Linked DNA regions of Antarctobacter heliothermus. The protein of the gene in region 2 interacts with the protein of the main gene of each other region in a pairwise test. Links are inferred from orthologs where the notes say so. Each region holds a gene or a part of one and is shown on either strand. Other genes may lie near its edges.

Region 1 (5,553 bases), 970 kb from region 2 along the record:
CTTTTTCGTTGTTGTCCAGCGCCGACAGGGCGCAGGAGCGATCCTTAGTCTCTGGCCGGGGCCGTCATGATCGTGGCGTACTGGCTGGCTGTGACACTGATCCGTGTCGTAACGTGGCTGCGCCCGAGGGTCGAAAAATCCGAGCCGGGCAGGGAGTAGACCGCGACAGGCAGTGGGTTTTCAGGCAGCGATGCCTGCACCGCGCCAGACAGCGCGACAGTTCCGAACAGAGCTGATGAAAACAGGGTTTTCATGTCCATTTCCTTGGTTTTGCCGAAGCGCCCGACGCATGGTCTGCCGCAACGGGACGATATGGGGCATGGCTCTGCCGCGCGCTACATGGAAGGGCGTCGACAGAGCCGTTGTCCGCATTACTGCAGGATCGATTTGATCTGGGCGCGCTTCTCGCCGTTGCTGCCATTGCCGTGAACGATGTTGTTGATGAACTGCACATCGGCGGTCGAGAGATTCGAGAAGTCAGCGCCGGGGACGATGTACTGGGCATCGCGGTCGACGGAGGGCGATGTGGTTGCATAGGCGGTGCCGGTGAAAGCTGCGGTTGCGATCAGGGCGGAAGCGATGAGGGTTTTCATGATGAAGTCCTTTATTGATCTGATTGGATGGCGGTCATTGCCGCGAAGGGAAAAGTGAGCGTCGCGGATCAGGGAGTGAATTCGCGACGCTCAGGAAGCCCGCATTACTGCAGGATCGATTTGATCTGGGCGCGCTTCTCACCGTTGCTGCCATTGCCGTGAACGATGTTGTTGATGAAGTGCACATCGGCGGTCGAGAGATTCGAGAAGTCAGCGCCGGGGACGATGTATTGGGCATCGCGATCAACGGAGGGCGACGTGGTCGCATAAGCGGTGCCGGTGAAAGCTGCGGTTGCGATCAGGGCGGAAGCGATGAGGGTTTTCATGATGAAGTCCTTTATTGATCTGATTGGATGGCGGTCATTGCCGCGAAGGGAAAAGTGAGCGTCGCGGATCAGGGAGTGAATTCGCGACGCTCAGGAAGCCCGCATTACTGCAGGATCGATTTGATCTGGGCGCGCTTCTCACCGTTGCTGCCATTGCCGTGAACGATGTTGTTGATGAAGTGCACATCGGCGGTCGAGAGATTCGAGAAGTCAGCGCCGGGGACGATGTACTGGGCATCGCGGTCGACGGAGGGCGATGTGGTTGCATAAGCGGTGCCGGTGAAAGCTGCGGTTGCGATCAGGGCGGAAGCGATGAGGGTTTTCATGATGAAGTCCTTTTGGTCTGGTTTCTGGGGACGACGGCGCCCCGGCTTGTTCGTGCCGGGCTGTTCGTCCGACACCAGACAAACTGGGGTCGTTCTGGGAAAAGGAAAATCACAGGATGATCGCACTGAGTAACGCCGATTTGTCATTGAAATTCAGGGCAGTGGACATGTCTGTGTGCGCCGTTGCACATCAGTGGTTCGGCCCAATACAGACTGCCGCTGGCGCGTTACAGACGGGTCTTCGAGCTCGCAGATTCCGTGATTTAACGGCGCAGTTTTTTCGGATCACAAGGAATTGCACCAAGGCTTCTGGAGCGCAAACCGCCGGTTTGTTTCAGTGCGAGCCCGGCGCCGTGAGGTGGCGTGCGGAAATCCGTGAATGAGCGTGCGCAAACCGATGAGGTTTTGGCGCGACCGGCCCGAGGAACACTTGGCAAAAACCCTCGTTTTGACCTCTTGATTTCGCCTTCGTGTTGGCGTACCCCACGACACGGCCTTAGGGGTATAGCTCAGCTGGTAGAGCGACGGTCTCCAAAACCGTAGGTCGAGGGTTCGAACCCTTCTGCCCCTGCCAACATCCAGACACACCTAAAGCCCGCAGTGCGGACAACACGATGCGGACCGAAAGGCCGGCCACGAAAAAAGGGCCGCCCGAAGGCAGCCCTTTGTGCAGGATGTGCAGCGAAGTTGTCAGTTGGCCATCAGGTCGCGCACCACAGTTTCGATTTCCGTGTTGTCGCCGTTGTCGATCGCATTCTGCAGACGCTGAATGTCGATGTCGCTCAGCATTGCAATGTCCAACTCAGGGGCATAGCGGCCGATTTCCGCGCGCTCGGCTTCGGTCAGTTCAGTTTGGACCTCGATCTCGACCGTGTCGATCGCTTCAAGGTTGGCTTCAGTCACCAGGCCGCGCATCTTAAGGCCCTTCTCCGATTCCGAGTCTCCGCCTTGAGCGATGACCATCAGTCCTTGAATCTGCTGGTCGGTCAGGGTTTCAACCTTGACGCGGGGCAGGAAGCTTTCGATCGTGCTGGTCTCCAACTGGGTTTGTGCCAGTGCACCAGTGCCCAACAGGGCGGCGATTGCGGTAGCGGTAAGAAAGCGAGTCATGAGATGGCTCCTTTGCTTCTGGTTTCTTTGTGCCGGGGCTCTGTTCCCCGGCGGCTCTGGGTAGACAACGAGGCGAGGCACTAGTCGTTCCAAAGAAAAAAAATATTTTGTGCCAGTGGCTTACGTAGATATACGTAGATAAAGGAAGCGCGGGCGCGTAACCCGTAGGGGGCGTGACCGGTTCCATCACGCTTTTGGTAATTCGGTCGCGTTTTGGTGAGAATCCGGCGTCATGGACGGGGGCGGGGTGCGGGACTTGTATTTGCAGGCGTCTGCGCGTATTTCCGCACAAACGTCGATACGCACGGGAATACGCAGCATGGCAACCACCAATCCGCTTCAGTTCATCCAGCAGGTCCGGGCCGAAGTGGCCAAGATCGTCTGGCCGACACGGCGAGAGGTTTTTCTGACCACCATCATGGTGTTCATCATGGCCACGCTGACGGCGATCTTCTTTGCCCTTGTCGATTTGGGTATCCGCTCTGGCCTGCAGGCCTTGCTGGCGGCCATCGGCAACGGCTGACACGGCGCGGTCCTGTCCGGTTTCCGCCGCAGAAGCGCTTGCAATGCGGAACGAGGGCCGATAAGGACCACCGACACAGTTGGCGCGCGATCTCGCGCGCCGATTTTCGTTTTGGGCAGGCCCGTAGCGGCCTGAAAGATCGAAGGTAAGACATGGCAAAGCGGTGGTATTCGGTAAGCGTTCTCTCGAACTTTGAGAAGAAGATTGCCGAACAGATCCGGACAGCGGTCGAGGAGCAAAGCCTCGAGGACCAGATCGACGAAGTTCTGGTGCCGACCGAAGAAGTGATCGAGGTGCGCCGCGGCAAGAAGGTGACGACAGAGCGTCGTTTCATGCCGGGTTACGTTCTGGTTCACATGGAAATGTCGGACCGGGGTTATCACCTCGTGAACTCGATCAACCGAGTCACCGGCTTTCTGGGTCCGCAGGGGCGTCCGATGCCGATGCGCGACGCCGAGGTCGAGGCAATCCTTGGCCGGGTTCAGGAAAACGAGGATGCACCGCGCACGCTGATCCACTTTGAGATCGGCGAAAAGGTCAAGGTCACCGACGGTCCGTTCGAAGGCTTTGACGGCATGGTCGAAGGGGTCGATGAGGACAACTCGCGCCTGCGCGTGTCGGTATCGATCTTTGGCCGCGAAACCCCGGTTGAGTTGGAGTTCACGCAGGTCACAAAAGAGATCTGACGCGACCGCAGCTTGGTGTGAGATGGAATTCGGGAGCGTGTGGCGTAAGCTGCGCGCTCTTTTCATATCGGCTGGCCGTGAGCGGTTGATCTTTTTCCGCAACTGGTCTAACAGCCGAACCTTCATCGGATCGCGCGAGTCGCGGTCCGTTTGATTGTGGGAGGCGAGGTGCGCGCGCGCATCGGACCTGACCACGCCACAACTCTGCCCCCGCGACGCGTCAACGGGGTGATGGAACAGGAGATAGCCGATGGCAAAGAAGCTCGCCGGCAAGATGAAACTGCAGATCCCTGCAGGCAAAGCCAACCCCTCGCCGCCCGTGGGCCCCGCCCTGGGTCAGCGCGGCATTAACATCATGGAATTCTGCAAGGCGTTCAACGCCAAGACGCAGGACATGGAGCCGGGCGCACCTTGCCCGACAGAGATTGTCTATTACCAAGACAAATCCTTTACCATGAACATCAAGACGCCGCCCGCGTCTTATTACCTGAAAAAGGCCGCTGGTCTGAAGCCCGTCGGCAAGCGGAACCGCCCCAAGGGCGCCGTGACCCCCGGCCGTGAAACCGTGGCAACGGTGACCGTGGCGCAAGTGCGCGAGATCGCTCAGGCCAAGATGAAAGACCTCTCGGCCAATGATGTCGAAGCGGCGATGCAGATCATCCTGGGCTCTGCCCGGTCGATGGGTATCGAGGTGAAAGGGTAAAATCATGGCAAAGCTCGGAAAACGCGCCAAGTCGGCCCGCGAAGCCTTCGCTGGCAAAGAAGGCCTGACGGTCGAGGAGGCGGTCAGCCTCATCAAGTCGAACTCGAAGACCAAGTTCGATGAGACCATTGAAATCGCTATGAACCTGGGTGTTGACCCACGCCACGCGGACCAGATGGTCCGTGGCGTGGTCGGCCTGCCCAACGGCACCGGCAAGACCACCCGCGTGGCGGTTTTCGCCCGTGGCCCCAAGGCGGACGAAGCGCAGGCAGCCGGGGCCGACATCGTCGGCGCCGAGGATCTGATGGAAGCCATCCAAGGCGGCACCATTGATTTCGACCGTTGCATCGCGACGCCGGACATGATGCCGATCGTGGGCCGTCTGGGTAAGATCCTGGGTCCGCGCAACCTGATGCCGAACCCCAAGGTCGGGACGGTGACCATGGACGTGGCACAGGCCGTTACGGACGCCAAGGGTGGTCAGGTTCAGTTCAAGGCAGAGAAAGCTGGCGTGGTCCATGCCGGTGTCGGCAAGGTTTCGTTCGACGAAGCCAAGCTGGTCGAGAACATCCGCGCCTTTGTCGGTGCGGTGAGCGCGGCCAAGCCTGCAGGCGCCAAAGGCACCTACATGAAGAAGATCGCGCTCAGCTCGACCATGGGGCCGGGCGTGACGATCGATGTCGTGAGCGCCACTGGCAACTGAGCCAACAGACACAATATGTGACAAAGGCGGGCCAATGGTCCGCCTTTTTCGTTTCTGCAAACATCTCATTAACAGCCGTGCCGTAGGACCGTAGGGAGATCTTTTGTCAATCGGATGGAGGCCCCCGATGCCCTGTTTGCGTGCTTTGCTGATTTGCCTTTTTTCCGCCATGGCCAGCTTGCCATCTGTTGCCCTGGAAGTTCCGAACGGCCCTCCGATCCTGACTGTAAGCGGCGAAATAGGCGCGGCCAACATGGGGGCTGTCGCCGTGTTCGATCGTGCAATGCTCGAAGCGCTCGATTGGCGGGAAATCGAGACATACACACCGTTCACCGACGGGCCGCAAAAGTTTGCAGGTCCGACTCTGGCATCGTTGCTGGAGACGATTGACGTCGACAGCGGCACGCTCATGGCGACGGCGTTGAATGACTTCTCGATCGGCATTCCGGTGTCGGACGCAGACGCGTATGACGTTTTGCTTGCGCTCGATCACAATGGACGGGCGATGCGAATGCGCGAAAAGGGCCCGATCTGGGTCATCTACCCCTCTGACAGTGCCGACGTGATCGATGATGAATTGGGC
Region 2 (7,990 bases):
GCAGGCCCCACGCAGACGGACGGGCGGTTTCTGACCGGGTCCACGCTGGGCCATGTGGTCCGCATGACCCTGACCGGGGCGGCCGGGATTACCTTTGTGTTTATCGTCGATGCGGCGAACCTGTTCTGGGTGTCGCAACTGGGGCAGCCGATCCTGATGGCGGCCATCGGCTATGCCTTTGCCATCCAGTTCTTTACCGTCTCCATCGGCGTCGGGCTGATGGTTGGCACCACGGCACTGGTATCGCGCAGTATCGGGCGCGGTGAACGGGCGTTGGCGCGCGAACAGGGCGCGGCGGGGATGCTGCTGACCTTTCTGGTACAGGCCGTCACGGCGGGCACGGTGGTTGCGTTCCGGCGCGATTTTCTGGGCAACGTTGGTGCCAGTGGCGAGGTGCTGGATCTGGCCGCGCGCTATGTGGCGCTGTCGATGCCGTCGCTGGCGATCATGGCCGTGGGCCTGTGTGGCAGTGCTGTGCTGCGTGCCGACGGGCTGGCGCGGCAGGCGATGATGGTCACCATGGGCGGCGGGATTATCATGCTGGGCGTCGACCCGGTGCTTATCTATGTGCTGGAGATGGGGCTGGATGGTGCCGCGCTCAGTGTCTGGATCTTTCGCGGCATTATGGCCGGGTTGGCGATCTGGTACGCGGGGTTTCGACACGGGCTGCTGGCGCGGCCCTCGCTGGTCCTGTTGGTGCGCCACGCGCCCGCGTTGCTGCGGGTGGCGGTGCCTGCCATCGTGACGCAAATGGCCACGCCTTTCGGGAACTTCCTGTTGACCGGCTTTATCGCGGCCTATGGCGACAACGCGGTTGCGGCCTGGGCGGTGATCAACCGCCTGACGGTGGTGGCCTTTGGCGGGCTGTTCTCACTTGCGGGGGCGATTGGCGGCATCTTTGGCCAGAACTTTGGCGCGCGGCAGTTCGACCGCTTGCGCCAGACCTATCGGGACGCGGCGCTGTTTTGCGTCTGCTACGCGGGCGTCGTCTGGCTGATCTTGATGGCGCTGACGGGGACGATTGCCAAGGGCTTCGGGCTGACGGCAGAGGGGGCCACGGTGCTGCGCGCCTTTACCCAGATCGGCGCGTTGTCCTTTACCCTTGGCGGGCTGCTGTTCGTGTCCAATGCTGCGGTCAATACGCTGGGTCGGCCGCTGTGGGCCTCTGTCCTCAGTTGGCTGCGCGATGGGCTGTTGTTGTGGCCTGCCGCAGTCTGGTTGACGGCGGGTTATGCGGCAGAGGGCGTGGTTTATGCGCAGGCGCTGGTTGGCGCGGTCATGGGCATTGTGGCCGGGGGATTGGGCTGGCGTTATGTCCGGACAATTGGCGACGGCCCGCTGCCAAAGGTCAACCTGCGGGAGCGGCGCGCATGGCGCGATCCCAATCGCTGGCGGCGGCGCTAGACCGCACCGCGCAGGGCGAAGACCAGGATCGCTAGCGCGATCACGGCGGTCAGCACCCAGAACACGCGCAAGATGCGGCCACGGCTAGTCATAGCTGAACTGCTCCAGAAGGATGTTTTTTGGGGGGACGCCAAGGTCCGTCAGGACCTGTTCAACCGCGTGCAGCATGGGAGGGGGACCGCAGAGGACAAAGACCCAAGTGCGCAGTGCGTCTTGATCGAAATGGCGTCGGATCATTTCCGCGGTGACAAAGCCGGTCTCGCCCGTCCAGTTTTCAGGCGGTTCTGACAGGACATGGACCACCCGCAGCGGCCCGTCCGTGGCGCGCGCTTTCAATTCCGCGTCGCAGACGATCTGGTCGATGGTCCGGTTGGCGTAGAGCAACAGACGCGGGCGCGGGTCCGCGTCGGCATCCAGTTGGCGCAGGTGCGACAGCATCGGGGCGATGCCGACGCCCCCCGCGATCAGCGCAACACCCGCAGCGTCCCGATGCCGGTCCAGCGTCAGTGACCCAAAAGGCGCATCGACATAGGCACGGGTGCCGGGCCGGATCCCTCCAATTCGGTTGGTGAAATCGCCCAGTTCCTTGATGACAAAGCGCAGGTCCGGGTCTTCCGCCGGGGCAGAGGCGATGGAGAACGGATTTTCATCCAGCGATACGGCAGGTCTGCCAACACTGATCCAGGCGAAATGACCGGGTTGGTAGCGCAGCCCTGTGTGGCCTTCGGGGCGCAGGCGCAGTTCCCAAGTACGGTCAGCCACGCGGGCAACGGCGCTGACCGTCCAGGGGCAGCGCGCCTTCATGGCCGGTTTGATCACATAGACCCAGAGCAGCGAAAAGACGGCCACCGCAAACAGCGCCCACCATAGCACGGCCAGCGTCGGATCGGCGCTGTACCGACCCGCGCGAGTGGCGTGCAGCACGCCAAGCCCGGCCACACCTAGCGCCATCAGCCCATGCATCGCGCGCCAGTGTTCATGTCGGAACAGTCCGTCGCGCCCCAGCGCTATGACCATCAGTGCCCCCAGCAAAAGCCACGCAACGATTCCCGGCCATAGCCCCGACCAATCGTAGTTGAGTGCGGCAGACCCAGGCGGCGTCAACCCGCCGCTCAAGCTTTGCGGACCGGCATACAGATAGGGGTGCAGCAGGATCATCACGGTGGCGGCGCGGGCCAGCAGCTGATGCAGGCGCATGGTGACGTCCATGCCGATCCGCCCCGAGATTACCCGGAACCGCCCCGACAGGACAAATTCCACCAACAGGATGGCCAACCCGGCCAGCGCCACGCCACTGGCCAGTTCGTCGCGCAAGGGGCGCGGCGCATGGCCCTGCACTGCGGCCAAGACAAGCGGCGCGCAGGTCAGACCGAGGTAGAACAGGACAAGCAGGGCTGCGGGCATGGCGTCATCTCGAAACGTGCATTGACGATACCACGCCCTAACATCGGTTTCACACCTGGGGTGCGGCGGCTTGCGGTGGACGGGCATTCGTGCAACAGCGAGGGCGTTTTCCCCCGGAATGGACTCCTCGACATGCCCAAGACATGGACCGCCTTCACCACACTTTCCGACAAGGAGCAGGCCGAGGCGCTGGGCCTCGCAATCGAGGAGATGGACCCGGAGCCCATGGGCGTTGGTGTCTTTGAGATCGAGGACGGCTCTGGCATGTCCGAGGTGGGCGGCTATTTCACCGAGGCACCGGACGAGGTGGCGCTAGCGCTGCTGGCGGCGGCCTATGGGGCCAAACCCTTTGTTGTCTCCAAGGTGCCGGACACCGATTGGGTCGACAAGGTGCGGCGCGAACTGACCCCGGTCGAAGCGGGACGTTTTTTCGTCTATGGCAGCCACGACGCGGACAAGATCCCCGATAGCGCTGTGCCTCTGCTGATTGAGGCCGCGATGGCCTTTGGCACCGGGCACCACGGCACCACGCAGGGCTGTCTTGAGGCGCTTGATCGTCTGGCAACTGAGGGGTTCATCGGCAAACATGTCGCTGACATCGGCTGCGGCACGGCGGTTCTGGCGATGGGGGCCGCGTGCCTCTGGCCCGACATGATCATTGCCTCCGACATTGATGAAGTCGCCGTCGAGGTGGCAGAGGCCAACGTGCGCGCCAACAACCTGTCCGACAAGGTAACCTGCGTTGTGGCCGCCGGGTTCGAGAACCCGGAACTGCATGCGCGCGCGCCGTATGATCTGGTCTTTGCCAATATTCTGAAACAGCCGTTGATCGACCTTGCCCCGGACATGGCCAGCCACATCGCCCCCGGCGGCTATGCGATCCTGTCCGGCATTCTGACCTGGCAGGCGGATGAGGTCGTCGAGGTTTATACAGCCCAAGGGATGCCGCAATTGCGCCGCGATACGATTGGCGAATGGGTGACGCTTACCCTCCAGCGGAGCCAGTAAACAAAGGGTTAATGTCTCTATTCAGAACAAATTTGAACTGAATTGCCTCATTCTTGCCGTAAAGTTTGGCTAAAACTTGTCTTAATCGGTGGGGGCCGATTTCAAGTGAGGCTGCCATGGATCAGGCCCAACAAAGTTTTCACAAGCGTGAGCAGGCGCTGCGGCGCAAACACATCCGCATGTCCAAGGGCTATGTGACCCGGATGAATCGCAACGGGGTCATCGAACAGGTGCCGGACCGGCATTTCAGCGGGATTGGCCTGCGCCTTGTTCTGCGATTGGCTCTGGTCGTCATGGCGTTCAAGATACTGGCCTATGCCTGGTTGGGTGAGACGCAATACCTTAGCAGTGTCGCGACCCTGTCGCAGGGGGCCTTGTATGAAAAGGCCGGGGCCTGGGTGATGCAGGCAGATCCCGTGACCCGTGCGGTGGCGGGGTTCATCTCGCCGCGGGTCGGCTAAGGCCCATTGGTTAAAACCCATTGGTTAAAACCCATTGGTTAAAACCCATTGGTTAAAACCCATTGGTTAAAACCCATTGGTTAAAACCCATTGGTTAAAACCCATTGGTTAAAACCCATTGTCCAGAATGCGAAACGGCCACGCTTCTTGCGAAGCGTGGCCGTTTGCCTTGCCGTGAGTGGCAACCGTATGGACCGGGTCATCCCACCCGTTCCATCCAAGTCTAAAGATCAGTAGCGTCCAGCAACGCTGTCGATGTCGCCGCGGTGCAGGCCGATATCGTCAAGTTCACGATCGGTCAGGGCAGACAGGCTGTTGCGGGTCAGGCGGGCATCATTCCATGCGGCAAACGTGCCGATGGCAGTTGTAAACATAGTGCCGATGCGCGCGGCGGAGCCCGAAGCGGCGTACGGGCGGGTCAGGTCGGTTGCGGCCATTTCTGGTCTCCTTGAGTCTGGTCGAATATGGTTTGTTGTTCGTTCTGAAACCGCACATAGTTTGGGCAATCGGCCCGTTCAAGCTGCATTTTCTGCATGGGTCTCATGCATTTTTTGCATGGCAGAAACAGAGGTTAACCCTGTTGAAAAACAAGCAAAAAACCGCCGTTTTCGGCGTCGGTTTCTGACGTTTGCGTGACGCAATCAGGCAGCGCGTGTCGGTCCGGGAGTAAGCGGTGTCGCAATTGGTCTTCGGCGCATTAACCTTGGTCTTTGTTCGCGTTTCGTGCTAGCCGTGTCTGAAAAACAACAACAGTAGGCATCCATGCGGATATTGGGCATCGACCCGGGGCTGCGCACCCTCGGATGGGGTGTGATCGAGGTAGACGGCAGCCGACTCAGGCACGTTGCAAACGGGTTGTGTAAGCCCGGTGGTACGGAATTGGCCGAACGACTCCTCAATCTGCACGTTCTTTTGACAGAAGTGTTCCGCGAAATGGCCCCCGATGAGGCGGCTGTGGAAAAGACCTTTGTGAACCGCGACGGGGCCGGGACGCTGAAACTGGGTCAGGCGCGGGCGATTGCCTTGCTGGTGCCGGCTCAGTTTGGGCTGACCATCGGAGAATATGCGCCGAACTCTGTCAAGAAGACAGTTGTGGGTGTCGGCCACGCTGAAAAACATCAGGTCGAACATATGGTCAATCTGCAATTGCCCGGTGCCAATCCGGCAGGGCCGGATGCGGCAGACGCGCTGGCGATTGCGATCTGCCACGCGCATCACATGGGGACGCGACGGATGAAGGTGCGGGCATGATCGGGCGCATTGCAGGGCGGATCATCTATCACGGTGAGGATCATGTGCTGATCGACGTTCAGGGCGTCGGCTATGTCGTCTATTGCAGCGACCGGGTGCGCGCGGGCCTGCCCGGCGCAGGCGAGGCGGCGGCGCTGTTCACCGATCTGCTGGTGCGTGAGGATCTGTTACAGCTTTTCGGCTTTCCGACGTTGGTTGAAAAGGAATGGTTTCGCCTGCTGCTGTCGGTGCAGGGCGTTGGGGCCAAGGCGGCACTGGCGATCCTCGGCACGCTGGGGCCGGACGGGGTCAGCCGCGCGCTGGCATTGGGCGACTGGTCAGCGATCAAGGCGGCGCGTGGCATTGGCCCCAAGACGGCGCAACGCGTGGTCATGGAGTTGAAAGACAAGGCGCCGATGGTCATGGCCATGGGCACGGCAGAGACGCAGGGCTCTGATTCTGTGACGCCGGTCGATGTGATCGAAACCGCGCCCGCCGCTACCCCCGCTCCACCACGCGCCGCCAACGCGCAGGCAGAGGCGCTGTCGGCATTGGGCAACCTTGGCTATGCCCCTTCAGAGGCCGCAGGAGCCGTGGCAGAGGCCGCTGGTGCCGCGCCTGAGGCAGACACCGCGGGACTGATCCGCGCGGCGCTGAAGCTGCTGGCGCCAAAGGGGTAAGGGATGCGATTGGCCGAAATCCTCATGGCGAGGGGCATTCAAACGCATGAAACTGCTGTCGTCCTTCATCGTCCATCAGAGCCGGGGTTGCGTGGCGCAATGGCCCATATCATACAAAATCGCCGCGAAATTTTTGAGGCGTATCAGTCGTTTCACAGCAAGACCGCGACGGCGACACTGCGTAGGCGGGCAAAAATGCTGTCTTTTGCGGAAACGGAACCGGGTGAAATGGTGTTTGTCGGCTTTTATGCCGCGGAGTTTGTTGGCCAGCGACCGAGCGCGGAGATTAATTTGGACCCTAGTGTTCTGGCCCTTCACAGGGACTATGGTATGGACCTGTGGCGGGAAGCCGATAATGAGAGTCAGCCATGGTTTGACGTGAAGTTGTTGCCTGAGATGGCTGATTTGGCGGGCCGTCTGCGAATCCGAACACCGGAGGGGCGCGCCTATGTGCGGTTGGCTGAAAACCTAGACGCGGAAGTCATCTCGATTGAGAGAGCCTCCAGGTATTCGCCACCATTTCCTGGGTGGCGCAAGCTGTGCTTGAAAACAGAAGATGTACGGTTTCTGCCTAACGCTTGGGCGACGAGGCTGCGCGAGTGGAGAGGGATTTACCTGATCGTCGACGAAAGCGATGGCGCTCGCTATGTCGGTAGTGCTTACGGAGCGGAGAATATTCTGGGGCGCTGGCAGCAACATTGTGCCGGAGAGGTGGGTGTCACAGTCGAGCTGGAGCGACGTGACACATCCTTTTTTAGGTTCTCAATCCTCGAGAGAGTTTCCCCGGATATGCCCCCGGAAGATATCATCGCAATCGAACATACATGGATGGAGCGTCTGCATACGCGTCAATTCGGGTTGAACGCATGACCGACCCGGACCCCACCCTGCGGCCCGACCCGCTGCCAGAGGACCGCGACCGCGCCCTGCGTCCGCAGATGCTGGGCGATTTCATCGGGCAGGCAGAGGCCCGCGCGAACCTGCGCGTCTTTATCCAAAGTGCGCGCCAAAGGGGCGAGGCGATGGACCACACGCTGTTCCACGGTCCCCCCGGTCTGGGCAAAACGACGCTGGCGCAGATCATGGCGCGCGAACTGGGCGTCGGCTTTCGCATGACCTCTGGTCCGGTGCTGGCCAAGGCCGGCGATCTGGCGGCAATCCTGACCAACCTCGAACGCAACGACGTGTTGTTCATCGACGAAATCCACCGTCTGAACGCCGCCGTCGAGGAAGTGCTCTATCCGGCGATGGAGGATTATGAGCTCGACCTCGTGATCGGCGAGGGACCGGCGGCGCGAACAGTTCGGATTGAATTGCAGCCTTTCACACTGGTCGGTGCGACGACGCGGCTGGGCCTGCTGACGACCCCCTTGCGCGACCGTTTCGGCATTCCGACACGGCTGAATTTCTACACCATCCCGGAACTTGAGACGATCGTGTCCGGAAACGCGGTCAAGCTGGGCGTGCGGATGGAAGGCGACGGCGCGCTAGAGATTGCACGGCGGTCACGCGGAACGCCCCGCATCGCGGGGCGCCTGCTGCGCCGCGTGGTGGATTTCGCCATCGTTGAGGGTGGCGGCGTGGTCAGCCGCGCGCTGGCCGACAATGCGCTGACGCGGCTAGGGGTCGACAACCTTGGCCTCGACGGTGCGGACCGGCGCTATCTGACGCTGGTGGCCGAGAACTATGGCGGCGGTCCTGTGGGCATCGAAACCCTCTCCGCCGCCCTGTCCGAAAGCCGCGATGCGCTTGAGGAGGTGGTGGAACCCTACCTCTTGCAGCAGGGGCTGATCAGCCGTACCC

Evidence for each region. The genes of interacting proteins can lie anywhere in the genome.
Region 1: the proteins of ANTHELSMS3_RS07885 (region 2) and rplK interact in binary tests that used the Escherichia coli proteins (3 or more experiments, as listed by UniProt). The link is inferred for Antarctobacter heliothermus from one-to-one orthologs.

The regions. Positions count from the first base shown.
Region 1 is NZ_CP022540.1:693,935-699,487, reverse strand. Bases 2,552-5,540 are described here. They hold rplK (50S ribosomal protein L11), read left to right. Parts: upstream 2,552-3,814; coding sequence 3,815-4,267; downstream 4,268-5,540. Other genes in these bases: ANTHELSMS3_RS03375 (hypothetical protein), read left to right, coding at 5,107-5,540; rplA (50S ribosomal protein L1), read left to right, coding at 4,272-4,970; nusG (transcription termination/antitermination protein NusG), read left to right, coding at 3,031-3,564; secE (preprotein translocase subunit SecE), read left to right, coding at 2,675-2,878. Also shown: ANTHELSMS3_RS03425 (hypothetical protein), read right to left, coding at 45-254; ANTHELSMS3_RS03420 (hypothetical protein), read right to left, coding at 372-593; ANTHELSMS3_RS03415 (hypothetical protein), read right to left, coding at 698-919; ANTHELSMS3_RS03410 (hypothetical protein), read right to left, coding at 1,024-1,245; ANTHELSMS3_RS03400 (hypothetical protein), read right to left, coding at 1,936-2,355; more of ANTHELSMS3_RS03375, read left to right, coding at 5,541-5,553. UniProt on the Escherichia coli protein: Forms part of the ribosomal stalk which helps the ribosome interact with GTP-bound translation factors.
Region 2 is NZ_CP022540.1:1,663,154-1,671,143, forward strand. What follows is about bases 1,984-4,878. They hold ANTHELSMS3_RS07885 (50S ribosomal protein L11 methyltransferase), read left to right. Parts: upstream 1,984-2,940; coding sequence 2,941-3,816; downstream 3,817-4,878. Other genes in these bases: ANTHELSMS3_RS07880 (ferredoxin reductase family protein), read right to left, coding at 1,984-2,808; ANTHELSMS3_RS07890 (hypothetical protein), read left to right, coding at 3,933-4,277; ANTHELSMS3_RS07895 (DUF1127 domain-containing protein), read right to left, coding at 4,508-4,714. In the rest of the region: ANTHELSMS3_RS07875 (MATE family efflux transporter), read left to right, coding at 1-1,404; more of ANTHELSMS3_RS07880, read right to left, coding at 1,489-1,983; crossover junction endodeoxyribonuclease RuvC, read left to right, coding at 5,040-5,528; Holliday junction branch migration protein RuvA, read left to right, coding at 5,525-6,187; ANTHELSMS3_RS07910 (GIY-YIG nuclease family protein), read left to right, coding at 6,197-7,057; Holliday junction branch migration DNA helicase RuvB, read left to right, coding at 7,054-7,990. UniProt on the Escherichia coli protein: Methylates ribosomal protein L11.